2 regions of the Peribacillus sp. SRI_006 genome follow, and region 2 is predicted to be linked to the other one. Evidence: riboswitches for the same ligand, from Rfam matches in the RefSeq annotation. Region 2 holds a riboswitch; the other holds the start of a gene.
The links. Region 2 has a riboswitch for cyclic di-GMP ahead of sinI (DNA-binding anti-repressor SinI). Riboswitches for the same ligand answer to the same signal wherever they lie in the genome.
Positions count from the first base shown of each region.

Region 1: linked by a shared signal. The riboswitch ahead of AC2YHV_RS01155 (anti-repressor SinI family protein) and the one ahead of sinI (DNA-binding anti-repressor SinI) in region 2 are both predicted to bind cyclic di-GMP.

Region 1 covers NZ_JBYCZT010000001.1:239,227-254,509, forward strand. The annotation lists gene AC2YHV_RS01105 (glycosyltransferase family 2 protein) at 1-287, opposite strand, end outside; gene AC2YHV_RS01110 (O-antigen ligase family protein) at 265-1,485, opposite strand; gene AC2YHV_RS01115 (oligosaccharide flippase family protein) at 1,466-2,932, opposite strand; gene AC2YHV_RS01120 (NAD-dependent epimerase/dehydratase family protein) at 2,950-3,942, opposite strand; gene AC2YHV_RS01125 (sugar transferase) at 3,965-4,603, opposite strand; gene AC2YHV_RS01130 (CpsD/CapB family tyrosine-protein kinase) at 4,621-5,241, opposite strand; gene AC2YHV_RS01135 (YveK family protein) at 5,231-5,974, opposite strand; gene AC2YHV_RS01140 (acyltransferase family protein) at 6,031-7,206, opposite strand; gene purF (amidophosphoribosyltransferase) at 8,905-10,275, opposite strand; gene AC2YHV_RS01150 (hypothetical protein) at 10,678-10,815, shown strand; cyclic di-GMP riboswitch class I at 11,340-11,423, shown strand; gene AC2YHV_RS01155 (anti-repressor SinI family protein) at 11,442-11,546, shown strand; gene AC2YHV_RS01160 (hypothetical protein) at 12,054-12,191, shown strand; gene AC2YHV_RS01165 (YwzD family small protein) at 12,463-12,594, shown strand; gene AC2YHV_RS01170 (hypothetical protein) at 12,798-13,256, shown strand; gene tagU (polyisoprenyl-teichoic acid--peptidoglycan teichoic acid transferase TagU) at 13,720-14,649, opposite strand; gene AC2YHV_RS01180 (hypothetical protein) at 14,805-15,283, shown strand, end outside.
Region 2 covers NZ_JBYCZT010000006.1:282,877-298,159, reverse strand. The annotation lists gene AC2YHV_RS11120 (sensor histidine kinase) at 487-1,641, shown strand; gene AC2YHV_RS11115 (response regulator) at 1,675-2,358, shown strand; gene AC2YHV_RS11110 (DegV family protein) at 2,545-3,387, shown strand; gene AC2YHV_RS11105 (ATP-dependent helicase ComFA) at 3,501-4,901, shown strand; gene AC2YHV_RS11100 (ComFC family protein) at 4,894-5,586, shown strand; gene AC2YHV_RS11095 (TIGR03826 family flagellar region protein) at 5,686-6,093, shown strand; gene flgM (flagellar biosynthesis anti-sigma factor FlgM) at 6,330-6,593, shown strand; gene hpf (ribosome hibernation-promoting factor, HPF/YfiA family) at 7,005-7,562, shown strand; gene AC2YHV_RS11080 (hypothetical protein) at 7,851-8,033, shown strand; cyclic di-GMP riboswitch class I at 8,192-8,277, shown strand; gene sinI (DNA-binding anti-repressor SinI) at 8,308-8,448, shown strand; gene AC2YHV_RS11070 (helix-turn-helix domain-containing protein) at 8,595-8,918, opposite strand; gene secA (preprotein translocase subunit SecA) at 9,338-11,851, shown strand; one part of gene prfB (peptide chain release factor 2) at 12,001-12,063, shown strand; one part of gene prfB (peptide chain release factor 2) at 12,065-13,099, shown strand; gene AC2YHV_RS11055 (YitT family protein) at 13,256-14,119, shown strand; gene cccB (cytochrome c551) at 14,169-14,513, shown strand; gene ftsE (cell division ATP-binding protein FtsE) at 14,806-15,283, shown strand, end outside.

The DNA.
Region 1 (15,283 bases), on a different contig from region 2:
AACGCGATATATTTTCCGTTGGCTTCTTTAATGGCTATATTTCTTGCGCAGGCAGCTCCGACATTCTTGGATAAGGGAATAAGTCTGATCCGTGAATCGTGCTCTGCAAAGGTTTTAATGATAGAAACAGAATCATCCTTTGATTGATCATCTACAATGATCATCTCCCAGTTAAAATAGGTTTGATTCTGGACAGTTTTTATCGTTTCAGGGATAAAAGACGAGCAGTTATACGAAGGAGTTATCACGGAAACTAAAGGTCTATCATCCTTTTTGCTGTAGGTCATTACATTCCACCTCTTTTTTCTCATATACCGAAATATATTTTAAAGTTAGTGCTAAAAAGGAAAAAAATGCTTCATTTATCATGAGTGAAAGGGACATCATCTGTATTAAGAAAGCAAAAAGAGTTAGCACAATGAACGGTTTTTCTTTATGTAATTTAGTCTTGAATAAAGTGATGATAAGCATTAATAAAAAGGAAAGGTAAAAAAGAAAACCAATGATTCCAGACTCTACTAAAACCTCAAGATATGTATTGTGAACATAAAGCTTTTCATTATGCTCAAAAGCGTAATAATCGGAAAAATTAAAAGCGCCAATGCCAAAAAGGGGATTTGACATAAAGTAGTTGATCGCCTGCCCCCATAATTCAAACCTTCCGCTGCCCCCATCAGTTGAAAAGTCAGAAATGCGGCTCGTGACGATTTCATTGAGATCTATATTGATAAGAGATCCAGCAACATATATCACCCCTAAAAATAATAAGGAAACAGCTAACATTTTAATTTTTTTTGAGAAATTAGCTAACAGCATGTACAAAAAGACCACCAGTACAAGCGCTAAAACACCGCCTCTAGAAAATGTAAGGAGGGAAGTAATCATACATAGGAGGAACCCGATTGAATGCTTGAATCCCTTTAAATTGGTTAAATAATAGGAAAAAAAGATTGTGTTAAAAAAAATGAAGATGTTGGGGTCATCCAGCAAACCGATTAATCTTGGATAATCCCGGTCCAATAATAATCCATATGATGTAATCTCAACACCTGTTGGAAATCTTCCTGTCACCTTTATGCCGATGAAGTACAATAATAGGCTAATGACGTTAAAGATGATTCCGACATTTGCAATCGATTTCTCAATCGCACTTAACGAAGTTAGCTCCAATACATATCTCATGATGAAATAACAGCCAAGTACGAGTATCACTCCTAGAATGACCCGAATGCTCGATTCAGGATACTGAGAAAAAGCGCCGCTCAGACAATAGGTGAAATAAAATAAGAGCAAAAGGATTTCATAATGATAAAGGGTATGGAAATAAAAGTCCCGAAAATGAATGCAAAAGAAAATGGCTAGAAAAATCATGTAAATTTTTAATGAAAAACCAATGGAGATATTATATTTACTGAGCGTAATAAAAAATAACAAGAGAAAGACTGACCAGATAGAGGTGTTTTTATTAATTAGCAATCTTTCCATTCTCTTTTTGTCTCCCATCTTGTAAATGTTCGGTAGCATGTTTCTTTTTAATAAAGCCAACGATTAATTGCTTGATGCTCTTATCGAGCAGCAAAATTAGAGCAGTGACGAAAATGATGGTAGAAATCATGGCTATAAAAGGATACTTGGATAATAAGTTTTGCATTAGGATGAAACTAATGCAAAAGAAAGTACCATACGGCAGGATGACCTTGAAAAGTACCGCTCTTTTTTCTGGATTGGCAGCGACATAGCCAATGAATGAGACGATTTCCATGGTAAGGACGGCAAAAGCTGAGCCAGCCACTGCATAGTTAACGCTCATAAAATAGAAGGAAACTAAACCAACGGTGATGGTTATAAACTGGACAATTGTACGCCGGTTCTGTAATCCCCTTGTAGTGAGACCGTCAGCAATGGCAATGTTAAAGCCTTGCAGAACGATTATAAAAGCCAATATTTTTAAAGGCTGAACCGCAGATCCCCACTCGGGTCCAAATAAAATGGTAACGAGATAGGTGGCCAAGTAGAATAAGGTTATAGTCATGCACATGCCGATATAGGACATGATTTTCATTTGCAGGATATTCAATCTTGTGTGTTCTGCAAGCTCCCCTTGGTTATATCGCTTAAATAAAAGCGGAAAAAAAGCGCCTGCGATGACCCCTGGTATTTGGTATAAAGCAGAAGGAATCCGATAGGCTACTGCAAAGAGGCCGACAAGCGCTAAAGGCAGTGTTTTTTCCAGCACCAATGGACCCAATTGTGGGGTTAGCATAATAAATAACCCACTGATTAAAAACGGACTAATATTCGTTAATAATTGTTTTTCAAAAGGAGACTTCCATTTTATTTCCGCTTTTTTCAGCAGTAAATAAAGGCTGTAAAATCCACCAGCTAAATAAGAGAATCCATATAAAAAGGCTGCCAGATGAACATCCACTTTTAATCCCATACTCACCGTGGTTGAAAGTATCAACGCAAAGGAAGAGAAGATTTTTATCGACGCGATGAATTGCATCCTTTCAGTTAATTGAAAATAGGTTATTCCAATACTTTGCATCGCCAGGCCAATGACCATTGGGATCATTAAGCTATAGATCATATAAAGAATTTGTTGTTCTTGATAAAGAATATGAATGCCGGCAAAAAAAACAAAAAAGGTCAAAAGGGAGCAAACAATCCGAATCTTAATATAGGAAGAAAATGTTCTTCCTAGGTTTTCCTTTTTTGATCCTTCCCTTAAAAAAGTATTACTTGTACCGAGATCTGTAAAAAAGTTCATGACCATGGCGAGAGCCAATGCCACACTGAAAATTCCATAGTTTTTTGAGTTAAAATAATTTGCTAATAGAATGAGCGTGGCCGCATTAAGAACATTGGATAGAATGGTACTGTAAAATAAATGGACAATATTTTTTAAAATAGAGTTCTTCTTAGTATTCACTTTATTCGCTCCCGATTTTATGACGATAAAGTCGTTGGCTTGAGTAGAGGTGCAGGTGAATGAATTGTCTTGCTGGTTAAAGAATGCTGATTTTGGTTTAAATAATATTCATATGTGCTCGTAAGGCCTTGTTCAAGTGAATGAGCGGGGTGCCAATCCAATTTTTGAAGTGTCGTTTTATTACAGAGTATGCTTTCTTTGATATCCCCATTTTTCGCTGGCTGATAAATAGGAGATAAATCATTACTGCCAAAGGATTGAATAATCGAGAATAATTGATTGATGCTTGTACTGGTTGTTGATGAGACATTTAAGGTGCCGCTTTCTTCATATTCCAACGCTTTCAGATTGGCATCGGCTACATCCTTTACATAGATGAAATCCCTTGTTTGAGTGCCGTCTCCATAAATGACGGGCCGCTCATTTTTTATGACAAGATTAGTGAAGATTGATATAACACCGCCTTCGCCACTAGCTGTCTGTCTTGGTCCATATACATTGCTGTATCGAAGATTTACATAATTTAAATCGTATAATTCTTTAGCAAGCTTTAGATAATCCTCTGCCGTTTTTTTTGATGCACCATATGGTGATAATGGAGAGGTAAGATGTGATAATGTGATTGGCATGACATCAGCATCTCCATATACAGCTGCTGATGAGGCAAACACGATTTTTTTAACGGCATACTTGTGAGAAAGCTTAGCGATGTTTATCGTTCCCATGATATTGATCCTTGCATCATTCGTAATATCCGAAATGGATTGTTGTACACTAACTTGTGCAGCTTGATGAATGACATAGTCAGGCCTAAACGTCTCCATCGCATTTTCAAGCAGGACCTCATCTTCAACATTTCCAAAGAAGGGAGTGACTTTGGCCTGGACATTTCCGATGGATCCGGTGGAGAGGTTATCATATATAGCCACTTCATAATTATTACGGATTAATGTATCAACTATATGAGAACCAATAAATCCAAAGCCCCCAGTTACTAGTACTTTTTTCATTTTTCACTACCCCTTTTTTAGATTATCTAGCTCCATTACCAGTAAAGACTATGGTCAATGTTCGGAACAAAATCTTGATTTCCATAGCAAATGAGCGGTGTTGAATATAATATAGGTCATAATGCAGCTTTTCTTTTGGTGATAAATCATAGCCCCCATTTACTTGTGCCCATCCAGTAATTCCAGGTTTTACATATAAACGGTTTTTAAAGCCAGGCAAAAACTTTTCAAATTCTTTATAGAAATATTCTCTTTCAGGTCTTGGCCCGATGAGTGACATATCTCCTTTTAAAACATTAATAAGTTGAGGGATTTCATCAATCCGTGTTTTTCGTATAAAGGCTCCTATTCTAGTCACCCTGGAATCATTTGCACTTGCCCACTTAGGACCATTTTTTTCGGCATCGATGCCCATGGAACGCAATTTAATCATGTTGAAGGGCTTCCCATCCAGGCCTAGTCTTTGCTGATAAAAAAAAGGGGAGCCAGTTGAATCAATAGGGATAAGAATGCAGAATAAAAGTAAAATAGGTGCTGTAAGTATAAGCATAAAAAACGAGATGATTAAATCCATAGTGCGCTTTATATTAAAATTAGATGATGTCGATAGTGGTTTTGTCAGGATTTCTTCCTGCCTATCGACTCTGACTTTCGAATCCACTGGTTATCCTCCCTGAATTAAGAAATGATCATTGATCCTGAAATTTCAAGATTTGCCCTTTCAAATTGCATTTTCACACCGGCAATTTTCTCTAACTTATCTCTTCCTTCTTGTATCGCTAAAATTATGCCATCACAATATTTAGCAATGATATTTGCATCAGGTTTATTTAAACTGTCTGATGTATGGAATAAAATGATGTCAAAATCCTTCTTCCACTCTTCAATCAGAGTCGGAAGGGTCTCTAATGTTAATAATGTTGCTGGTTCATAAATGGCTTCGCTTGTAGGGATACAGAATAGATGACCCTTAATATGTATAGCATGTTCGTTAATGGGCGTCTCATTTAAAAGCAGGTTAGTCAAACCGAATGAATTATCAATATTAAACACTTGATGCAGCGTAGGTTGTCGCAGATTAGCATCCACTACAAGCACCCGTTTACGTTGCTCAGAAAAGGCAAGTGCTAAGTACGCGGTAGCATTTGAAATATTCTGTGATTGTGAAAGTGAGGTAATCATCAATGTAGAATCGCCTTTTTGAAGATGCGACTCGATATTGGTACAAATAGAATAAAATTGCTCTTTATTGATTTCATTTAGGTAAAAGGATTGTTTCCTTGTGAATTTAATACTCACTATATTCACCTCGTTTTGTGGAAGGTAAGGTTTTATAAGTTGTTTTACGTTTTCTGTTTATTCTTTTGGTATTCAAATCAAGCCTCCCTAATAATGGAATTCCAAGGAGCTCAAGCTCCCTATCGGAGTAGGTCGAATCATCAAAGTGTTCTCTAAGAAGTGCTAAACCTATTCCAGCGAAAAAGCCTATTACGATTGAAATGGCTATGATGAATTTCGGTTTTGGGAAAAGAAGTTCTGCTTGTTCCATTTTATTATCATTGAGAATACTAATCTGTTTAACGTTTGTTAGGTCTTTAAAATTAGATATGGAATGCCTCGCGACAGTCTGGGCAATGTCCTTAGCGGATTCAGGATTCGAATCCTTGACGGTTATCGTGATGATTTGGGAATTATCTCTATTTGTAATGGAAACTTGCTTAAGTAAGTCATAGCTTGAAGCCTTAAGTTTCAATTCCTCTTTAACTCCTATCATGATTTGCGGACTTTTAATGATGTCCATATACGAAAGGGCAAGCTGTCTGTTCTCCTGAACTTTGTTTATGGAAGCTTCCTTTTCATCCATGCTTAAAGATCCTGCCAGAACTTGAGTGGAATACTGATAGGTTGGTTTCATAAGGTACATGGACGAGAAAATAATGAAACCAGTAATACAAAGGGTAGATAGAATAATGATAAATATTCGCTTTTTTAAGATTCGTATAAAATCTTTAATTTTTACTTTTTCATTCATCGATTTCACCACTTTTTTAGAGATAGTAAGAATACGTTCAAAAGAATAATAATCAATTATCCTATTTTGCGTTTTAAAGCTATGTGATCTTTGGATATTACTTTTTCTTGTTTATTTCTTGTGAAATACGATCCGAGCCTCATGGATGGTTTTTCCACGAGTAGATAGGACGCTGAAGAGAGTAAAAAAGATAAGAAAAATGAAAAAGTCAATACTAAACCGGTAGGCAGCTTGTTATAGAATAGATACATCAATGAGAATAAGGATATGAGATGGTACAAATACAAACTATATGAAATTTTCCCGAGAAGAGTTAGCAATCTAGACCTTAAGACCGTCGAAATTCTTTTGGAACATACGCTCATGAGGATAAAAATGCAAACACCGAACGAGACCACATAATCCCTGAAAATATAATTGTTTAAAAAGTCCACTTCGCCAATGATGCCTTCGTACATAAAACAGATAATTGCCCCCAAAAACAATGCGACTTTTACAGGTTTATTCATTTTCAAGGTATAGGCAATAAGTTCATGTCGATATTTTGCTATTATTGCTCCCATTAAAAAAAGAGTACTATAGTGGAAACTTAAAAGAATGTTGGTAATATCCACACTGGAACCAACTAAATATAAACATAAAGTCGATGAAAAAATTAAAACAAAAAGCCATAATAAAGAGTATTTAAGCTTTTTTCGTACAAACAAAAAAAGCAGTACAGGAAATATAATCGAAATTCTCATTTCGTGTACAAGGGACCATATCACATTGTTATAGGCATCTGTATTGTACTGCCCAATAAACAAAAGATGTTCTATTAATAAGGAAGGAGTATCAAGGTCTGTCCAAGATTTACTAAACCAGTTGGTGATAAAGGGCAAATCAATATGGCTTAAAAGCATTTTAGCCAATATAGCCACGCTTATTGCTACTAGGTATGGTATATAAATTCGAAACACTCGTTTTATTAAGTATGTAGAATAGTGGAATTTAGCACTATTAATTGATAAATACAAAACAAAACCACTCAATATAAAGAATAGAATGACAGATTCATTTCCACTACTGAAAAAAAGGCGTAGAGGAGTTTCCTTGAACAAATAAATCATGTAGGTGCTGTTTGAATCATACTGATAATTAGCATATGAAGGGTATATCATCAAATAATGCCCGATTAATACAATGAGAGCGGCTAAACCCCTTAATGAGTCGAATTCCTTATATCTAGTCATATCCTCCTCCATAAGAACCTTTTTTTTTATAATATAGCACTTGTTCTCAATAAAGTATAGTTAGTTCTTTAAAACATACAAGAATAGACAGAAAAATACAAAATAAACCACAATATACCAATTTTTATACTCTTATGAAATGTTTAATGGGTGAATAAAAACTATTTGCAATAAATAAAAGGAGAATAGTTGAAAGCCGGAACACATCATGCCCTAATAAGAGATTTCAGGCCATTGGCCAATGGATAAATCCTGTTCCACATACCTAAATTTACTTAAGATATGGAAGTTTGGGGATCAGCTAGTAAGTTAAGGATTAGGCATTCAGGTGATGTTTATTATTCCTGTAATGAGGGAAACAAATTACTAGATATGCTAATAGATTTAATAATGAAACCAATTGACATAATAATAATGTAAAGAGGGTAGGTTCAACTTAATTATTCTTTATAAAGAACGGCTTGTTCGTTAAGGGTTATGAAGTAACCTGTAAATTTTATCTCAAGACATAAAATGGAGTACAAAAATGTAAAATAATAAATTCTACTATTTATATATATACCTATTAAAAGCAAAAGCTCAATTAATGAGTTATAGATGAAAGGATGAATTTTTTTAAAATGCCTTTATACCAAATGAGAGAAATATGGACACCCTTAAAATTAGTTGGAGTTAAGTTTTTTAAATCAGATGATAGTAGTATTTTCATCAAGGTTTTTAACCAACATCGAAGAAGGTTAAAGTAATTTGTTTTGTTATAAGGAGTATTAACCTAAATGTACCTCCAAAGTGTTAGGAGAACCACTTTAGCATAGTATCCAGCGTGTTAAATAAAAGTCATTAGTTTGTTTATTGAGAGCCAAAAATAAAAAAGTTTTAGGCTCCTTAGTATGCGTGGTTTTAAAGATCCATTCTGATATGTGTAAGCGAAGTAATATTATGATAAAAGGTGTCTATGGGGACACATGGGTATGAAGAAAATCGGTGAAAGCACCTGTCATAAAAATACAAACTTCAGATCATTTAAGGAAAGGTATTTTGTATGGTAATAGGTACAGAGTAAAAGAATGGTATGTATAAAGGGAAAAAATTCAGGATTATCATTCGTGACTTCATTAGGAGAGAACAGAACTTGAAAAGTCAAGAATATGTATACATGAGGAAGGCTGTTAATCAGCCTTCTTTTTTTATGAACTGTTTTCTAATCAACCACAAACTGTTTCTATTCCTTTTGTTTAAATAGAATTAATTGGAACAAGTTCACAATAATAAAAAAACATTTAAATGAGGGATATTTTATTATAAATAAACCTAACAATTTTGTGAGGGGACTATTGAAGAGCACATTATTCAGTTTACCATTGTGGTTGTCATTTTTTGGTACGAGTAAAATTATAATGAATTTTACAAGTCGTAATGTGGATCAGTATTGGTTTTGGAGTAGGGTGAAGAAGCCTAGTAACACGAATCTCTTAAATCCCGGTTCAGCATAAACTTGAACACCTTAAAAAAGTTGTATAGATAAGTGTAGCCCATCCATTTGTAGAGAGAAAGAAAGAGAGTGGTAAGTAATTGTGAGTGGTAGGAGAAAACAGTGACAAATTCCAAGTTAATATTATGAAAATGGAAGGCACCACACAAAAACAACTGTCTTTGTGTGGTGCCTTCCATTTTTATCCTACTTAAGCTGTATGCACTTCAAATATTAGTTGGGTAGGCACCACTAAAACAGGCTATACAGCGACTGCTAGTTTCTCCAAGATCCACATCTACTGCCTCTAATAACCCATCGGTGCTTAAAAAGGCTAATGAATCTGCCCCGATAACTTTTCCCATAGCTCGTTCGTGTTCGTGTTTGTTGGCAAATAGTTCTTCCTTAGTTGGCATATCTACTCCATAAAAACAAGGGTTTCTAACCATAGGTGAACTAATTCTTACATGGACTTCCTTGGCACCTGCTTGCCGAATCAATTCGACAATGCGCTTGCTTGTCGTTCCCCTAACAATCGAATCATCGACTAATACCACCCTTTTTCCTTCCAAAATTTCTCGCACAGCGCTCAATTTCAGTCGAACAGCTAAGTCGCGCAATTCTTGCGTGGGCTCAATAAATGAACGACCAGCATAAGGGTTTTTAATAATTCCCATTTCATATGGAATTCCTGATTGTTGGGAAAAACCAATGGCGGCAGGGACGCTTGATTCGGGAACGGCAACGACAACATCAGCTTGTGTCGGATGTTCTTTTGATAGAATTTCACCTAATTCCTTCCGGATTGTTAAGACACTTCTTCCTTGAATAACGCTATCCGGACGGGCAAAATAGACAAATTCAAAGGAACAAAGGGAAACCTTGCCTTTTTCCGCAAATCTTCCAGTTTGAATACCATTTTCATCTATAAGAAGCCATTCACCCGGTTCAACTTCCCGCCAGAACTTAGCATCAACCGCAGTTAAAGCGCATGTTTCTGAGGAGGCGATGATTGATTCACCAATTTTTCCAAGGCTAAGCGGACGTAACCCATGACGATCCAGGGCAATTAGCATTTGTTTTTCAGTCATAATAATCAAGGCAAAGGAACCGTCGATCCGTTTAAGCATATCAGGTGCGCTTTCTGCGAAATGCTTTTTACTTGAACGAGCTATTAAGTGAGCAATAATTTCAGTATCGGTTGTTGTTTGAAATATGCTTCCCTGCTGTTGTAACACATCCCGTTCTATCCTTGCATTTACGAGGTTGCCATTATGAGCAACAGCCAAGTCCCCCTCGCTATATTTAAAAACGAGGGGTTGTGCGTTTTGCAGTAAACTTTCACCAGAAGTTGAATATCGTACATGACCAATGGCCATATTTCCGCTTAATCCATCAAGGATGTCCCGTGAAAATACTTGGGTAACTAATCCCATTCCCCTGTGATTCCTGAATGATTTCCCATCACTAGCCACAATTCCTGCACTCTCCTGACCACGGTGTTGAAGTGCATGAAGTCCGTAATAAGTTAATTCGGCTGCTTTGGGGTGATTAAACACTCCAAATACCCCGCATTTCTCCTGCATTTCTGAATCCATTTTTCTCTTCCTCCCCTTAATGCCATTATTCTTATTTTTGGCAAATGGTGAATTTCTATCCTTTTTATTTACTAATCGGTAAATGGATATGGATTAAACTAATTGCAGCCATAAAACAGCTCTATGGAATAGGTAGGGATAATTGCTTAGCATTATTATCTTGGTATGAAAGACTTTTGGGTATAATGGAATATATTGAATAAATGTATTTTGTTTGATTTATAGTAAACTATATAGTAAAGAACAGATATTAATTTATAAAAACTAGCCCATTATAAAAATAGTGAATAATACAGTTAATATTTTTGTCGATTTGACGATACTTTAATATGAAGATCAAGCAAAGTGACTTCGCAGAAAGCGCTGTCAGATAGCTGCCATCAAAAATAAGGAGAATATTTGATGACAAAAAACAAATTTATTACGTTCGAAGAAGCTTATGAAAAGAAAGAAAGAAGTAAGAAAATTTTTATTGGGTCTTATATTACTATTATTTTAATCTTGATTTCATTATTGACTTTTTTTCTTGGTAAATCATAACGGGTGTTAAATAGGGCTGAGAAATCAGTCCATTTTTTGTGTTAAGAAGGTGAATTAGAAAATATGCAGGGAGTTCTCCTTATGTACCCAAATGGAATCAGGTGTGTAAATATTTATAGAGTCACGAACAGTCAGGTTACAGCCATATTATGGTTTGTAATGCTGGCTTTTTTCTTAGGGGAAATTAATTAAAACTGAATTAATGGTTCAAAATATCATTTTTGTGAAATAGCAAATATGAAAATTTAATTGCGATTATATCTCTATTTTCAATAAAAGTGTTTTATATAAAACGCATTATACCAATGTTTTTCCATTGTAATGTCACTTTTTGATGAATGATGTTGAAAAATGACGTAAAAAAACGAATAGTATTATGAGCTATTATTACGTTTTTAAGTATAATTAACATTAATATAGTTTTAATTAAGGGGAAATGTTTTAGGGCAAGATGGTTTATTTATTACCATGGAAACAGGGATTCTAGAGATTTATTAATTTTTAAGAAAATTAATGTGAAATATTATTGAGAAGGGCAAACCTATTGAAAAGTAGGGACGCAAAATTACAGGTCTAAGGCTAAATGCTAAGACGGCTGTATTACCACAAGTTGGGTGGGATTTATCATGGAAGCTAACAATGAACGGGAAGAATGGGTTTATCTAATTTTAGAGGCTAAAAATCTAGGATTATCTATTGAAGATGTGCGGAAGTTCATAAAAGGAAAATGAAATGGAAAACGCAAATCAGGGGATAAAAATTATGTTAGAGGAGGCTGTTATACAGTCTTCTTTTTTTGTTTTCATTAACGTAAAAGGTATCCAGAATAAAGAACATGGCGATAATAATAAAAATGTAACCTAATTGAGAGGGATTTTTATTATGGATGTACTTAATGCTTTTATAAAGGGATTAATCTGGGGAACTTTATTCAGTGTACCGTTATGGTTGTCATTTTTAGGTTGGATAAAAATAATAATGAATGTCATAAAGTAAGCGCTTAATTAAACGGATGCCTAGGCAGGATTTAACATGATCATCATAGAATTTAGTTATTGTACATAATGCGTTAGTCTTAACCTTCTACACATTTAAGAAATATTGCCTATGAAAAAAATAGTTAATAATACCTAAATATTTTTGGTTATATGCCGATACTACATTATAGAGATTAAGCAAAGGGACCTCGCAAAAGGCGATGTCAGATAGCTGCCATCAAAATATAAGGAGATTATTTGATGACAAAAAATAAATTCATTACGTTCGAGGAAGTTTATGAAAAGAAACAAAGAAGCAAGAAAATTTTTATTGGGACTTATATTACAATTACTTTAGTTTTGATATCATTAATGACTTATTTAATGGGACAAGCATAATTTATGTTATCGAAGGGGCTGAGGAATCGGTCCTTTTTTGTTTTTTATACCCAAACTATCTACCTTATAACTTACTAGTATTCATTCCTAAGGGATATTTCAGAAATGTTAAAATTGGGTAAATTTTTGGTTTTTAAACTAGTTTCTGCTTGCCAATTCCCGCTTTATATGTGATTATCAAATACATGAGCTATATTCCTTATTTTTGAAAAAATAATAGGACAACAGTATGAAATGGTGGCTCAATTATATATTGGAGTGGAAATTTCGCATGGATTTTTTTGATATTTTAAAAGACACTTTTGCCAAGGGTGAGTCTGGACAAGATGTTACTGTAAATGAACTTGTGGAAGAGATTAAGGAGAAATTAAGCGGGATCATTGAACAACCTGATAGTATATGATCCGTAGATACCTTTTCCCCATTTTGCTCGTTTTATGGGCGATGGTCATCTTCTTTTCTTTTATCGATGGAGAAGGCGTCAATGAAACTAAGAAAATCATTTCAGCTACATATACTTTAGGAGCATGTCTAACAACATGCTTCTTTTTTATCGTTTTCACATATATATATATAAATGAATGATAACCTGTGAGGGTGATGAGGGTGAGGAGACTCAGTAAGATTCCAATAGGAGTATTGACGGCTATTCTCGTGGTTTTAGCTGTAGGGGCCTGTATCATTTTTCTTTTTCCCAACGGATCAAAAAGGGTGGGTGAAGATTTCTATGAGTATGAAAGTGAAGCGGAGTTCGGGAAGTCCTGGGAATTGTTAAGTTCTGAAATGAAGCAGCGGTTTCCGAATCGGGCAGATTATGTGCAAAATCGGTCACATGTATTTTTACAGCATATGGATGTGGAGTCCTTTCAGTATGATGTAGGCCATTCTAAGAAAGTGAAGAACTGGAAGTTGGATAAGAGTGGAAGGCTGCATAAAACGGCCTATGAAATTCCAGTTACACAGGTCTTCAATTCTCGCTTTGGAATGTTTACTTTGGAACAAAATTGCTATGTCGTCAAAGAAAAAGGCGAATGGCGTTTGTTATGGGATTATCAATTTGAATAGATTCCTCTCCTTTTTCAGGCTCAAGTTCGTTTTATTGAAAAGGGAGAGGCGCTGCTCTCATATAATGCCGAAAAGATCTACTTCTCATGAAACATATTTCATTCTTGAACGGTCACTGATGGCTTTCAGAATAAACATTTTGTCCTGTTTGCTTAGCATAGCCCAGCTGCCTGCTTTGATTTTCATTTAAATCCACTCCTTTTGTTTAGGATCATTTATTATAGTTGATGAATGACGGTTGATGGAATTCCGGGTCCAAAGAATAATAGTGTCAAGTGATGAAAGGGGCAAGGGGAAGATGGGATTGTCAGCTCATATTAGATTATACCGTCTTTTCATGCCTAATAAACAACAAAAATTCCAACAAATCTCTACATTTGGTGTTCGTTTTTTGTCAGAATATTGGACGGGGAAAATGAAAAAGCTGTCAGGATGCGGGTCCGGACAGCTCTTTTATTTTTTCTTATTTTATGGATAATTGTTCTTTTAATTCGGATTGAACCTTTTCTTTTTCTTCATCTGACACAATATAATAGTAGATGCCGTCGATTTTCGTTCCGTTTCCATTTATGGACGATTGGGTAATGCTTTTGCTTGCGTCCCTGTAGTTCTTTTGGATGTCCATCATGTCATCAAACGTCAAATTCGTCTGGATATTATTACCGAGTGCAGCGAAGACTTCATCGTATTTCGTCAATGATGAAAGGCTAGCGCCTTCCTTGATGACGGCCTCGATGATGGCACGTTGTCTGGATTGACGGCCGAAATCACCACTAGGATCATCATGTCTCATTCTTGAATAGGCAAGGGCTTCTTTCCCGTTAAGGGTATGCGTACCTTTTGCAAAATGAATGCCATCGGATGTGAAGTCCAAATCGTTTTGAACGGTCACGCCGCCGACTGCGTCAACGATATCCTTAAAGCCTTCCATATTGATCTTCATATAATAGTCGATTGGGATATCCAGGAAGTTTTCAACGGTATCCATGGACATTTTCGCGCCGCCGAAGGCAAATGCATGGTTGATTTTATCCTGTGTCCCATGACCGACGATCTCGGTCCGTGTATCACGCGGAATGCTTAGCATTTTGACTGATTTCTTTTGTGGATTGACTGTCAAGACAATCATTGTATCTGAACGGCCTTTGTCGCCATCACGTTCATCGACACCAAGCATGAGCATCGAGAATGGCTCCTGATCTGACAGTGCAAGGTCTTTCGTTCGTTTATCGGTGGTACGGTCTATTGGTGTATGCATCGTGTCAACGGTTTTAGTCAGTGAATTCCATACGGAGTAGGCAAAGGCTCCCCCAGCTAGTATAAAAAGTAGGACAATTATCCCGACTACCTTCAGCCATGTCCGTTTCTTTTTCTTCTTTTTTTCATGTCTCATAGTTTACTTCCTTCCTCTTTTTGTAACCACTTCATCTATTATATTTAATTTCATAGTAAAAGAATAGTATATTTTACTATTTTATAATACCTTTGACATATTTTAGTGTAACTGTGTACTATGTAGCTAGAACAATTTTTAAGGGGCTGGAAAAATTGAATTCATTTAAGGGTTTAGTGCTAAAGGAGTGGTTGATTGGGAAATCCACACTTTTGTGGTTGTTGGTTGTGCAAGTTGGATTTGTGTTTATTTCTTTTTTCGTATCCAGGTATTGGGAAGTTGCAGGTATTTTTTATATGTCTACATGGGTAATCATGATCTTGCAGCCATTTATTATGTTCTCTTTGATTTTTGGATGTTTGAATTCTGATGGGAAGACGCAATTGTGGATTTACAATCCCCAGTCTGCAGCGATGTTGCTTGGAAGTAAATTATTGTCAAGTGTGCTGTTTCAAGTGGTTTCCATTTTATTTGCCAGCTGTTTAGTTTTTGTGGCTCTTAAGGTTCCGACTAGTTATTTTCAGCAAGACTTTCAGGTGGAAAATATAACGGAATTAGGTGGAGTGTTACAGATAGGCGGGGTTATGACGGCGGTCAGTATTGTCATTGCAGTGCTTATGATGTTTTTATGGGT
Region 2 (15,283 bases):
GTGTTATAATTAATTTCATTGCCTGTTATGGTTATTAGCTGGTCATATATGCTTAAAAGAATAACATTATAGGAAAAACATGAGTTCTGTGCCATTATCCTGGCTTTACCTTAACATGTCCTCTCATTTCAAGGATTTTGCCATTTAATAAATGCATCTGTTTCATATGATAATCAATGGAGCGGAATATCCCATTTGATTGAAAAGGATATTTTGTATTAGGATAATTGATATGGCTTTCTGCCTTTAATAGGCAGACTTAATGGCCGGATTATGAGATGTATAGTAAGTACATTTTATGGAAATCAAAAAGGGAATTAACGTATTTTTAAACTTTTTTTGGTACAATATGTTCATGAAGGTTACTTCATACAAATGTTTCCTGAAATTTAACCATTCATGAAAAAGGGAAAGAACTTTTTCCATATACATAGTCTTTAAGACAATAAATTGTTTAAGTCTTTTGATTTAAGTGGAGGGATCTTAATGTCCATAAAAAAGGTTGATGCTAAAGCATTGGACAAGATCTTAGAAACAATGGTGAGCACTGTTAGTGAAAGTAAGGATGAAGTCTTTGATATCGGCGAACAATGCCGAAAGGACTTCGAGACATTATCAAAAGAGCTTGATGATGTGAAAATCAGGGTTGCCATTGTGATAACCGACAGCGATGCACTGGATTCAAAAGCCAGGTTTGCTCGAAAAAGGCTTTCAGAAGTCAGTATGCACTTCAACCATTTTTCTGAAGAACAAGTGCGCGATGCTTATGAAAGGGCACATAAGCTGCAAGTTGATTTACAAATTAACCGGCAATTGGAGAAAGAGCTCCGTAATCGCCGGGATGAACTTGAGTTAAGGTTAAGGGGTTTGCAGCAGACGATCGATAAAGCGGTGCATCTCGTCTCGCAAATATCGGTGGTGCAGAATTATTTGACACAAGATCTTAAATTTGTGGGGGAAGCCCTTCAAGAAGCGAAACGCAAGCAGGACTTCGGACTGAAAATAATCGAAGCCCAGGAGCAGGAACGTAAAAAGCTCTCACGTGAAATCCATGACGGTCCGGCGCAAATGCTGGCAAACGTCATGATGCGCTCAGACCTGATAGAACGAGTGCAGCGGGAGAGAGGTCCCGATGAAGCGTTAGTGGAAATCCGCAGTTTAAAGGTCATGGTAAGGAATGCTTTATATGAAGTGCGAAGAATCATCTATGACCTTCGGCCTATGGCGCTTGATGATTTAGGACTTGTTCCTACCCTCAGAAAGTACCTGCAAACGACCGAAGACTATAATAATGGCGTGAATCTGAATTTCGTCAACCTTGGGCAGGTCAAAAGGCTCCCTTCCGATATGGAGGTCGCATTATTCAGGCTGGTTCAAGAGGCTGTACAAAATTCATTGAAGCACGCGGACCCAAAACAGATTCAAGTTAAACTGTCCATTTCCAAGGAGATGGTGACCGTCGTCGTCAAAGATGATGGAAAGGGGTTTGACTCTTCGATTCAAAAAGAAGGCTCATTTGGCTTGGTTGGAATGAGAGAAAGAGTCGAGCTGCTGGAAGGTGAAATGACTATCGATTCACAACCGGGAGCAGGCACTTTGGTATTTATCCAAATTCCCTACCATTTAAATAATAGAGAATAGACATATTAAATAGAAACTAGGAGGAAGAAGCCGTTGAAGACTAGTATCGTCATAATCGATGACCATCAGCTTTTCCGTGAAGGCGTAAAGCGCATATTAGATTTTGAATCATCCTTTGATGTTGTTGCCGAGGGTGATGACGGAAGCGAAGCTATGGATCTTGTTGAAACACATAAACCTGATGTTGTTATCATGGATATCAACATGCCGAACATGAATGGGGTCGAAGCTACAAAAATGCTCGTGAGCCGTTACCCTGAAACAAAAGTCATCATCCTTTCCATTCATGATGATGAAAACTACGTGCAGCACGCATTGAAAACAGGAGCACAAGGTTATCTGTTGAAAGAGATGGACGCAGACGCGTTGATCGATGCTGTGCGTGTAGTCGCTGAAGGCGGCTCATACCTTCATCCGAAGGTCACCCATAACTTAGTTAAAGAATATCGCCGTTTAGCAGCTGAAGAGGGTGCTGATCGTGATTCCGTACATACGATAGAAATCAGGAGGCCGCTTCACCTATTGACTCGACGTGAATGTGAAGTGCTTCAGCTTTTAGCTGACGGGAAAAGCAACCGGGCCATCGGCGAAACTCTATATATCAGTGAAAAAACAGTCAAGAACCATGTGAGTAACATTCTTCAGAAGATGAATGTGAATGACCGTACACAAGCGGTTGTCCTAGCTATTAAAAACGGCTGGGTAGAAGTGAAGTAATCAAAGCGTTCGATAAGTCCGGCCCTTCAGATTCCGCAATGCGTGCTGAAGGGCTGGATTTTTTTGTTTGATGTGATCATATTCAAATTTTTGGTAATTAAAAAAGCTATTTAATGCAAATAAAGGCATTTTCAGATAGAATGTTGAATATGGTACGAAGTAAATTTTTATAAGGATGGTACTGATATGAAAACCGCAGTCGTAACAGATAGCACTGCATATATACCAAAGGAAATGCGTGATCGTTTACATATACATATGATGCCGCTTAATGTCATTTTTTCCAATGAAGCTTACCGGGAGGAAATTGATATTACTGCGGATGAGTTTTATGAGGAAGTAAAGAGGCAGGAGAAATTGCCGACCACTTCACAGCCTCCAATCGGAAAGTTTGTCGAGAAGTTCGAGGAACTGCAAAAAGAATATGATGATGTTATTTCCATTCATTTATCGAGCGGCATCAGCGGCACGTATCAAGGAGCGGCATCTGCAGGTGAAATGGTCGAGGGAATCAGGGTTCATGCGTTTGATTCGGAAATCAGCTGCATGGTACAGGGGTTTTACGTGATCGAGGCGGCAAAGATGGCACTTGATGGCAAAGGTGCAGAAGAAATCATGGCCAGGCTTGAAGAAATGAAACCATCGGTCAAGGCATACTTCATGGCAGATGACCTATCCCATCTCCAGCGCGGCGGCCGCTTAAGCAGTGCCCAAGCTTTGATCGGCAGTCTGCTTCAAGTGAAGCCGGTGCTCCATTTTGTTGATAAAGTCATCGTCCCATTCGAAAAAATCCGTACAAGGAAAAAAGCGATGAAACGGATTGCCGATTTACTTGGAGAAGAGGCGGCGAGCGGCGAGAAGTATAAGGCCGTCATCATTCATGCAAAACGGGAAAGTGAAGCCAAAGACTGGAAAGCGGAACTTGAAGCACGGTTCCCGAATGTCGAATTCGACATCAGCTACTTCGGCCCAGTAATCGGAACGCATCTGGGCGAAGGCTCGATGGGGATGGGCTGGTATAAAATTTAAGCTTTGACGCCTTTACTAAGTGAAAGGCGTTTTTTTATGAACAAAAAGGAATCCGGGAGTTAAAAGCGAATGATAAGGGGGAGTGTAATTTATCAAGAAATGGAGGTTGCAGTTTGAAAAAAACGAGCATTTCCCCGCCTTATTCCCCTGAACTTCAGAACCATCTCACCGGAAAACATCTTTTGGCCTTCGAAATCCCCTTCTCCCAAGAAATCCTCACAGAGCACCTCAAGAATGGGTATGTCTCGGAAACTTGCGGCGTGCAATCCGGGAACGGCAGTTATCACTGTGTACGCTGCGGTAACAAAGATCAAACCTTGTTTTATACTTTCCCTTGCAAGATTTGCAATCAAGATTGCACTTACTGCCGCTCATGCATCATGATGGGACGGGTAAGTGAATGTGCAAAGCTTTATAGGTGGACCGGTCCCGGCATTCAATATACGATTCCTGACAATGTGATGAGGTGGATGGGCACTTTATCGGCAGGTCAACAGAATGCGTCCGACTGTGTCGTTGAAGCCGTAAACGGAAAAGATGAATTCCTAGTATGGGCTGTATGCGGGGCAGGGAAGACGGAGGTGTTATTTCCAGCGATTGAGGCAGCCTTGCTTGCCGGGAAACGGATTTGTTTGGCAACACCGCGTACCGATGTCGTTCTCGAACTCTCCCCAAGGTTAAAAAAAGCTTTTCCTGCCATTGAAGTCACTACCCTCCATGCCGGCAGTGAAGATCGACATGGTTTTTCGCCACTGACCGTTTCCACGACCCATCAGCTTTTCCGTTTTATTGAAGCTTTCGATGTCATCATCGTTGATGAAGTCGATGCGTTTCCCTACTCAATGGATGATTCGCTGCATTATGCGGTTAATAAGTCGAAAAAGGTATCCGCGGCAACCATCTACTTGACCGCCACACCTTCGAAGAGCATGCGGCGGCTATACCGAAGCGGCAAATTGAAAGCCTTCATAATCCCGGCCCGTTATCATCGCCAGCCAATCCCCGTTCCTGAAATGAAGTGGAGCGGCAATTGGCAAAAACTATTCCTTCAACAAAAGATTCCAACGAAAATCAACGCATGGGTAAGTGAGCGCCTTAACCAGAATATCCCCTTCCTATTGTTTTTTCCAAGCATCAGAGTGATGGAGCAAGTCCTTCCGCTGTTTCAAAGGCTGTCCCCTGAATTATCGATTGTCCACTCCCGGCACCCTGATCGAAAGGAAAAAGTAATGGCCTTAAGGAATGGACTCGTTCCGGGATTACTGACCACGACCATCCTGGAACGGGGCGTGACAATCGAGCGGTTGGAAGTAGCCGTGATCGGTGCTGAACATGAAGTGTTTTCTGAAAGTGCTCTCGTTCAGATTGCCGGCAGGGTAGGGAGAAGCTTTGCGAATCCTTCCGGGACGGTCACCTTTTTTCATTACGGTAAAAGTGAAGCGATGGCCGAGGCGGTCCGCCATATACAGATGATGAATAAAAATGCCATGAAAAGGGGGCTGCTGGATGAATAGATGTCTAGTTTGTGATGAAGGAATGCAGCAAGCTTTGACATGGGGGAGCCTGCTTAAGCAGGCCGAGGCAAGGGCAATCTGTGAAGGATGTGAGGGGAAACTTAATAGGATAACCGGAGATACATGTACAATGTGCTCAAGGGAGCTGGGAGGGGACAATATGACCGGTGACCTCTGTCCCGATTGTTCAAGATGGGAAAGGAATGGGGAATGGGGAGGCTATTTGTCGAAGAACATAGCGCTATTTCATTATAATGAATACTTAAAAGATCTGATTGCTAAATATAAGTACCGGGGTGATTATGCGTTGGCTGAGATTTTCGTCCCTTTTTTGAAAGAAAGGTTAAAGGAGGTGGAGTTTGACCTGGTAACCGCCATCCCGCTTAGCGATGAACGGCTTAAGGAGCGGGGGTTCAACCAGGGAAAGGCTTTGGCAGATCTAGTTGGACTTCATACGGTTGAGACCTTGACAAGAATCCATACCGAAAAACAATCAAAAAAATCTCGTAAAGAGAGAATGTCATTACCGCAGGTTTTTCAGGTCATGCAATCTGATATGCTGGAGCATAAATCCATTTTGATCATCGATGACATTTACACAACTGGCACAACTCTCAGGCATGCAGCAAAGGCATTGATAACGGCTGGGGCCAAAGAAGTATCATCGATCACCCTGGCTAGGTGAAAAAGCTTATTTTAATAAAACTTCCTAAAGTATCGCCGGGATTATTCGATATATACAGTACTGAAGAATAATCGCCGTGATGGTGAAGGAGGGGCCTCGATGGATGTATTCAACTGTCCAAACTGTAATTCGTTATTCGTTATGACGAAATTCCGTGATGTGTGCGATGCCTGTTATAAAGAAGAAGAAGCCCAATATGATAAAGTGTATGCATATATTCGCAAGAAAACAAATAGAACGGCGTCCATGATGCAGGTGGTTATGGAAACCGGCGTTGAAGAAAGGTTAATTATTAAATTTGTGAGAACCGGAAAGCTGAGAATTTCACAGTTTCCCAATCTCGGAATTCCTTGTGAAAAGTGCGGCGCCAACATCAAGAGCGGAAGGTTATGCGGCAAATGCACCAATTCGCTCGTTACGGATTTGCAGGCATTTGAAAATGAAGAAAAGCGCCTGACTGAAATTCAAGGAAATGATAAAAAAAATACGTACTACATGAAAGATTAGCAAAAAGGGTAATTCATTCATGGAAACATAATGCCGTTTTTGTTAGAATATTCGATATTGAGAACAATAATCGACAATGGGTGTCGAAGGAAAGATTACAGCAAACAATTAAAGAAATCAGTTCGTTGTCGATAAAAAAGATAGGGAGAATAACACAGTCCAGAGCCATTTTCATGTGTTAAGGAATCGAAACATAATGGGATTTATAAAATCGACCGAAGGAGAGGATCTGGAATATGAAAATCAATAACGTCGGTATGACAGGTGTTAACCCTTATAATCTTCAAGCCAATAAAACGGGGAATATCAAGGAATCCAAGGTCAAATCCTCGGATAAAGTTGAAATTTCTTCAGCGGCAAAAGAAATGCAGCAAGAATCGAAGATGATTGCTGCAAGACAAGCAAAAGTGGATGAACTGAAAATCCAGATTGAAAAAGGAAATTATAAATTGAATGCACAGGCCACGGCTAAGGGTCTCATCGATTTTTACCGAAAATGAATTTTCCATGGACGGAGCTAGTTTCCGTCCTTCATTTATGAGCGGAGGAGCCAGCGGGATATCCAGGAAATGAATAAGAAGAAAAAGTCCTCCAATAAATACACGAATCCGTATGAAAGTCTATCAGTGGATGGCGTGTTCTATGATAAAAGAAATTGATTTCCTTCCCTTTTGGAGTCCAAACGGTTTCCATGTTAAATATTTTTAAATTTTCTGTAAATAAAATAGGCTTAATTTTTTCTTTCTAGCATAGCATTTGATATAATGAAGCTAGGGCAGACATCAACCCTTTCCAAACCTTCCGACAGTTGTTTCATTATTTCGACATATTTCATGATGTGTTTCTAAAAGGAACCGGAGGGGTATTGTAGAATCTAACTGTATAGTCTTAATTTAAGGAGGACTCACTTTATGAATTACAACGTACGCGGTGAAAACATTGAGGTAACTCCAGCAATTCGAGAATACGTCGAAAAGAAAATTGGCAAGTTAGAACGATATTTTAACAATACACCAGATGCAAATGTGTTAGTCAATTTAAAAGTGAACAATAATACATCTAAGGTCGAAGTGACGATTCCCATGCAGAATTTGGTTCTTCGCGCTGAAGAGGAAAATGCGGATATGTATGCTGCCATTGATTTGATCAATGATAAGCTTGAACGCCAAATTCGTAAACATAAAACGAAGGTCAATCGCAAGTTCCGAAACAATCTATCGACTACACCCGATGCATTCGCCTTCAATACGGAAGCTGACGAAGTGGTGGATGAATTCGAAGACGATAATGATATTGAAGTGGTCCGCAATAAACGCTTTGATTTAAAGCCAATGGACAGTGAAGAAGCGATTTTACAAATGAATATGCTTGGTCACAGTTTCTTTGTTTACACGAATGCGGATACTAATACAACAAACGTAGTGTACCGCCGAAAAGATGGACGCTATGGGTTGATTGAACCTAGTTAATTATTATTCTAAGATCAAAAGCACAGCCCAGCCTCTGGGTTGTGCTTTTTTGCATGTTGATAGAATCCGTTAGAACGTAAAAATGATTGTTTCTTTTGGTTCTCTAAAAAAACACAAAGATCACTTAAAAGAACAAAATTTGTTCTTCATTGAGATAAATGGTTAACAATTTTACCTATTCAAATCCCCCTATCTTTTGCACTATATTCGAATCGCCAGTTCTTTAAAAGGAACAATAAGTTATTTGTAGAAAACAATTTGATCAAGGTGCAGAGGGGGTTGGATTATTTGTATCGAAAGAATTGCCATACATGCCATAGGGCTTCTTTTAGCAGTGCGGAATATGGAAAGTGGCTTTGCCCGACCTGCGGTGAGGATTTAACTTCGCAAAAAGCCCACGATGCACTTACAATCGAAAGAATCAATACACCCCAAAGAAATTTTAAGAAGAGCAAAACGAAATTGAATTAGTCTATGAAAAATCACCTGAACTTCAAATTTTCTTAATATTGTAATATTTTGTCGGATGAAAGTTTTTGCATTTATGTGGATTACCGACATAAAATAGCAATATATGGAGTGCGTATCCGTTATAATATGATTATAGGTAATGTATTTGGTAATAAATACCACGGCAAAGGCAAACTCCTTGAAAAATGAGGGCGCAAAGGCACAGGTCTAAGGTCCTTTTGACTATGATGGCTGGTCTGCCTGAAATACAAGAGTATTTTAGGAGGTAGAAGAGGTGGCTAATGTGGAACTGGATCAAGAATGGGTGAAATTGATTTCTGAAGCAAGAAGCTTGGGTTTCAAAAAAGAGGAAATCATCGCTTTTTTGAAACGGGAAAGCCCTGAGGCAATTTTTGAGGAGAACGATGGAAAATAGGTTCCGAACAAATTCGAGAACATCCCTATAAACAGTGGTTCGATTCATAGCTGTTTATAGGGTTTATTCTTCCTTGGGATTCTTGTGAGTCTAGCTTATTCACTGTATTCTTCAGGGTTATGTAGGTAAACTAGTGCACTACCACTCTACTCTTCTTTATCTTTTCTCCATTTATTAAATTCGATGAATTCCCTGAATTGTTGTTTTGAGACACCCGAATTCATGGCTTCCTCAACGATTCTCATCCAGTCATTGTCCAAGGTTTCCTTATTTGGTGCATCGTAAAGCAGGGCATCAACAGGGATGTTAAGTACGGAGGAGATTTTTTCAAGAAATTGAATAGAAGGATTCGTTTGTAAGTTCCGCTCGAGCGAACTTAAATAAGACTTTGCAACACCTGCTTTATCGGCAAGTTCAGTCATCGACATTTTCTTTTCTTCTCGCAGTTTTTTTACACGTTCACCAATCATCAATACCACCTCGAAACATGTTCTATTTATTTTCCGCTAATAAGTTTCGGCAGCCCACCTTATCATTCAAAACATGACGCCTGTAAGGTTGGATTACCTTGACATGCTATCTCTAGAGAGGACACAGCATCTAGTGATGGAAGGTTATGGATAATTCACATTTGCATATGGAATAGTGGGGAGTTTGCAACATATTTTTTATACTTTCTCCTATTTTAACAGTTTTACTCCTCATTTATCCATTGTTTTTCGCAAGAATTGCATTCAGGTCTATACCAGCGAAGTGACATGAAGTTGTACCTCTATGATAGAAGTGGTAAAATTAAGCGTGCATTAGTAATAATAGAAGGTGTGTTTCTTCTTACTTATATGAATTTTATCATTGAACGATCATTACCATAATAGAGGAGCGTTATTGAATGCTTAATATATTAAATAAAGTTTTTGATCCGAATAAGCGAGAAATCAAACGTTTAGAAAAAATCGCCGATCAGGTCGAAGCGCTGGCTGATGAGACTGCTGCGTTTTCGGATGAACAGTTGCGTGCCAAAACGGAAGCGTTTAAAGAGCGTTATCAAAATGGGGAAACCGTTGATGATTTGCTTGTCGAGGCTTTTGCGGTTGCGCGTGAAGGGGCAAAGCGTGCTCTGGGCTTATATCCTTACCGTGTTCAAATCATGGGTGGGGCATCCCTTCATGATGGAAATATCTCCGAGATGAAAACAGGGGAAGGTAAAACCTTAACATCCACGATGCCAGTTTATTTAAACGCACTTACCGGTAAAGGTGTACATGTCGTTACCGTCAATGAATACTTGGCACACCGTGATGCCACCGAAATGGGTGTATTGTATGATTTCCTCGGTTTGACCGTCGGGTTGAATTTGAACAGTCATTCTAAAGAAGAAAAGCAGGCAGCGTATAATGCTGACATTACGTACAGTACGAATAATGAGTTAGGTTTTGATTATCTTCGTGACAATATGGTGTTATATAAAGAACAAATGGTACAGCGTCCGCTGCACTTCGCTGTCATCGATGAGGTCGATTCGATTTTGATTGATGAGGCGAGAACGCCATTGATCATTTCCGGTTCGGCACAGAAATCGGCTCAGCTTTATATCCAGGCCAATGCGTTTGTAAGAACCTTAAAGAAAGATACGGACTACACATATGATGAAAAGACAAAAGGTGTTCAGCTGACGGAAGATGGGATGAATCGAGCTGAAAAAGCGTTTAATATCGATAATTTATTCGATATTAGTCACGTTACTTTGAATCATCATATCAATCAGGCGTTAAAGGCTCATGTTTCCATGCATTTGGATGTGGATTATGTCGTCCAGGAAGGCGAGATAGTCATCGTTGACCAATTCACCGGCCGTTTGATGAAAGGCCGCCGTTACAGTGAAGGTCTCCACCAGGCAATCGAAGCGAAAGAAGGACTTGAAATTCAAAATGAAAGCATGACTCTTGCGACGATTACATTCCAGAACTATTTCAGGATGTATGAAAAACTTTCAGGTATGACCGGTACAGCCAAAACGGAAGAAGAGGAATTCCGCAATATTTATAATATGAATGTCATTGCGATCCCGACAAACAGGAATATCATCAGGGATGACAGGGCAGATCTTATATATGCGACAACTGATGGGAAATTCAAGGCTGTTGTGGAAGACATCGCCGAACGTTATACAAAGGGTCAGCCTGTGCTTGTCGGTACGGTTGCCATCGAAACATCTGAGGTCATATCTGCCTATTTATCCAAAAAAGGCATCCCTCACGATGTTTTGAATGCCAAGAACCATGAGCGTGAAGCGGAAATCATTGCGAATGCGGGTAATCAAGGCTCAGTTACGATCGCTACTAACATGGCAGGTCGCGGTACGGATATCAAGCTTGGTGAAGGTGTCAAGGAGCTTGGGGGCCTTGCTGTCATCGGCACGGAACGTCATGAAAGCAGGCGTATAGATAACCAGCTGCGTGGCCGGTCCGGCCGTCAGGGTGATCCAGGGGTCACTCAATTCTATTTATCAATGGAAGATGAATTGATGCGCCGCTTCGGTTCGGATAACATGAAAAACATGATGGCACGCCTAGGTATGGATGATTCCCAGCCAATTCAAAGTAAAATGGTGACAAGGGCCGTTGAATCCGCACAGAAACGGGTCGAAGGCAATAACTTCGATTCACGTAAGCAATTACTGCAGTATGATGATGTTCTCCGTCAACAACGGGAAATTATCTATAAACAGCGTTTTGATGTCATGGAAAGTGAAAACTTACGTGAAATCGTCGAAACGATGATCACGGCATCCATCCAGCGAAATGTTGTCGCGTTTGCTCCAATGGGCGATGAGGAAGGCTGGAATTTACAAGGCCTTGTCGATTACCTGAATGGTAACCTATTCAATGAAGGTTCAATCACTGTGGCTGATTTGGAAGGGAAAAACGAATCGGAATTGGTTGAGTTCATTTTAGCAAAAGTGAAAGAAGGCTATGACCAAAAAGAAGAAGAGCTATCTGAAGAACAAATGCGTGAATTCGAAAAAGTAATCGTTCTTCGTGCAGTCGATAGTAAGTGGATGGACCATATTGATGCAATGGAGCAGCTGCGCCAAGGGATCCACCTTCGTGCTTATGGCCAAATCGATCCGCTTCGTGAATATCAATCCGAAGGTTTTGCGATGTTTGAAGCGATGATTGCTTCAATGGAAGATGAAGTCGCGAAATACATCATGAAGGCTGAAATCCGCAACAATTTGGAACGTAAGGAAGTCATAAAAGGACAAGCGGTCAATCCGAAGGAAGAAGACGGGGGAAAAGTGAAAAAAGCCCCTGCCCGTAAAAAGGAAGACGTTGGAAGAAACGCGTTATGCCCATGCGGCAGCGGTAAAAAATATAAGAATTGCCATGGCAATTTAGGCTAAAGTTAGGTGTATAATGAAGATGAGACGGTTAAGTCCAAGGCTAGCCGCCTCTTTTCATGTTTAGTTTGCATATAATGAAGAGGTTTATTGTAATGAAGGGAATCCCTCTTCAGGGATTTTTTTTAACATACTTAATGAGGTGAAGAGAAATGGAATTAGCAGAAATAAGAAATGAACTTGAACGGACAGCGCAGCGATTAACGGACTTTAGGGGGTCTCTTTGACTTAGATGAAAAAGAGGCACGAATCGCACAGCTAGAAAATGAGATGACACATCCCGATTTTTGGAATGATCAGCAAAAAGCACAAACTGTCATCAATGAAACGAATGCTTTGAAAGAACAAGTCAATCAATTGTCCGATCTGAATGAATCATATGAAAATCTGGATTTGACATATGAATTAGTGAAAGAGGAGAATGATCAAGAACTTTTAGCTGAGCTGGAAGAAGAAATCACGGTTCTTGCACAAAAGATGAATGACTTTGAACTTCAACTTTTATTAAGTGAAGAATATGACTCGAAAAATGCCATTCTTGAACTGCATCCTGGTGCAGGCGGTACGGAGTCCCAGGATTGGGGTTCCATGCTGTTGCGCATGTATACAAGATGGGGTGAAAAAAGAGGCTTTAAAGTGGAAACCCTTGATTACCTTCCAGGTGATGAAGCTGGGATCAAGAGTGTCACTTTAATTTTCAAAGGCCATAACGCCTATGGTTATTTGAAAGCGGAAAAAGGGGTACACCGTCTTGTCCGTATTTCTCCTTTCGATTCCTCAGGACGACGCCACACTTCATTCGTTTCATGTGAAGTCATGCCGGAATTCGATGAGACGATCAATATAGAAGTACGCACGGAAGATTTGAAAATCGATACGTACCGGGCAAGTGGTGCAGGTGGTCAGCATATCAATACAACGGACTCGGCGGTCAGGATCACCCATTTACCTACGAACACCGTGGTAACGTGCCAAAACGAGAGATCTCAAATCAAAAACAAGGCCCAGGCCATGAATATGCTGAAAGCCAAATTGTATCAACGTGAAATTGAACAGCAACAAGCGGAATTGGATGAAATCCGCGGGGAGCAAAAGGAAATTGGCTGGGGAAGCCAAATTCGTTCTTATGTTTTCCATCCGTATTCCATGGTTAAAGATCACCGTACTAGTGCGGAGACCGGAAACTTGGGAGCTGTCATGGATGGGGATATCGATATGTTCATTGATGCGTACTTGCGTTCAAAATTATAAGATCAGCCAGTCGGACCGGTTTCCCCGGTCCGGCTTTTTTTATGATTTCCCTTTTTAATGAATCTTCTGGCTGACATTTACAGGATTGAAAAGGGATGCTCTACCTCGTTCGGCCAATACTAGATAATAATGATGGTTCGAGGAGACTTATGCAAAATGAAGAGAAGATACAGGGAGCAGAGGCATCCTTTCATTCAAAAGTTAACGGAGTATGGATTGGTGATTGTCGGTTCGTCCATAATTGCCATTGGTTTTAATGTGTTTTTACTGCCTAACCAGGTCGCATCCGGAGGGGTCAGCGGGATTAGCACGATTCTCAGGTCAACTCTCGGTTGGGAGCCGGCTTATGTTCTTTGGGGTTTTAATATCCCTTTGTTCATTGCGGGGCTTATTATCCTCGGAAGGCATTTCGGAGCCAAAAGCCTGATTGGAACCTTGTTCCTGCCTTTAGTGGTATTTCTGACAAAGGATTGGGAGGCATGGACGAATGATGCATTGCTTGGTTCGATTTGCGGGGGGATGATGGTCGGGCTTGGGCTGGGGATCGTCTTTCGGGGCAAGGGTTCCACTGGGGGGACCGATTTGGCGGCACAGATTTTCCATAAATATTCCCATCTGTCATTGGGGACCTGTGTGGCTGTCATTGATGGAATCATCGTTTTAAGTGCTGCCATCGTTTTTGATATTGAAAAAGGCCTTTATGCATTGATTGGACTATATGTGACAAGCAAGACGATCGACCTTGTCCAGATTGGATTGAACCGTTCGAAAATGTCACTGATCATCACGAATAAAGAAATGGAAGTAAGGGATGCTATCTTACATGAGCTGGACCGGGGTGTAACAGGCATATCCGGGTATGGCGGCTATACGGATGATACTCGTCCAATTTTGATGTGCGTAATAGACCAGTCGGAATTCACCAAATTGAAACAATTGGTGAAACTCGTTGACCCTAAAGCGTTTGTAATTGTAATGGACGCTTCGGAGGTACTTGGGGAGGGTTTTAAACTGGATTGAAATTGGTATAATGTTCTTGTGCTGGTATAAATCAGAGGGGGTAAGTTCAATGAAAATGAAGTGGTTAGCTTTAGTTCTGGGTACTTCTTTGGCCTTGGCTGCATGCGGTGGGAACGATGATGCTGCAGATAAAGAGCCTGCAAGTGAAAATAACGAAACGACTACGGCAGGTGCCGGTGATGCCGCAAAAATTTATGAAAACAAATGTTCAAGCTGCCATGCAGTGAATCTTGAAGGCGGCGTGGGACCGAACTTGACGAAGGTAGGTTCCAAGCTATCAAAAGAAGACATTGAAAAAGTCATTGCGAATGGTCAAAGCGGCGGAATGCCAAAAGGTATAATCAAGGGCAAGGAAGCGAGCATGGTCGCTGAATGGCTTGCTGAACATAAATAATGATTAATGAAACGTTCTGCTTAGCGGGACGTTTCATTTAGCCTCCATTAAACCCTCGAAACAACTCACGATCAACCACTTATCAAGCAATCAAATCCTGGAATTATTACATAGATGTTGATATATGTCTAACTGAAATGAAACTGTAATATTTTTTATGCTTAATTTGACAAAATATGATGTTATAATGTTTCTGTGCTCAAGTAAGGGAGATTCCTGTCAGATTTCAGTGAAAATTGTCGAAAAGCTGTAGATACATAGTGATAATCCAAGCAAATTAGGTGGTTTTAGAATGATAGAAATGATAGATGTGAAAAAGACATACCCAAATGGCGTAATTGCCATTAATGGTATCAATGTGAAAATAAAGCCTGGCGAATTCGTTTATGTAGTGGGTCCGAGCGGTGCCGGAAAATCGACCTTCATCAAAATGATGTATAGGGAAGAAAAGCCTACAAGCGGTAATATTTTGGTCAATGGTGTAAGCCTGCCAAGTATCCGCAATTCGAAAGTTCCTCTATTCCGCCGTAATATCGGTATGGTATTCCAAGATTTTAAACTCCTTCAAACATTCACTGCATATGAAAATGTTGCTTTTGCCATGGAAGTTATTGAAAAGGAACCAGAAGAAATCAAAAAGAGAGTCATGGAAGTTCTTGATCTGGTTGGCATTAAACATAAAGCGAGAATGCTTCCTTCCGAGTTATCTGGTGGGGAACAGCAAAGGGTTGCAATAGCCCGTTCGATCGTCAATGATCCCAAGGTAGTCA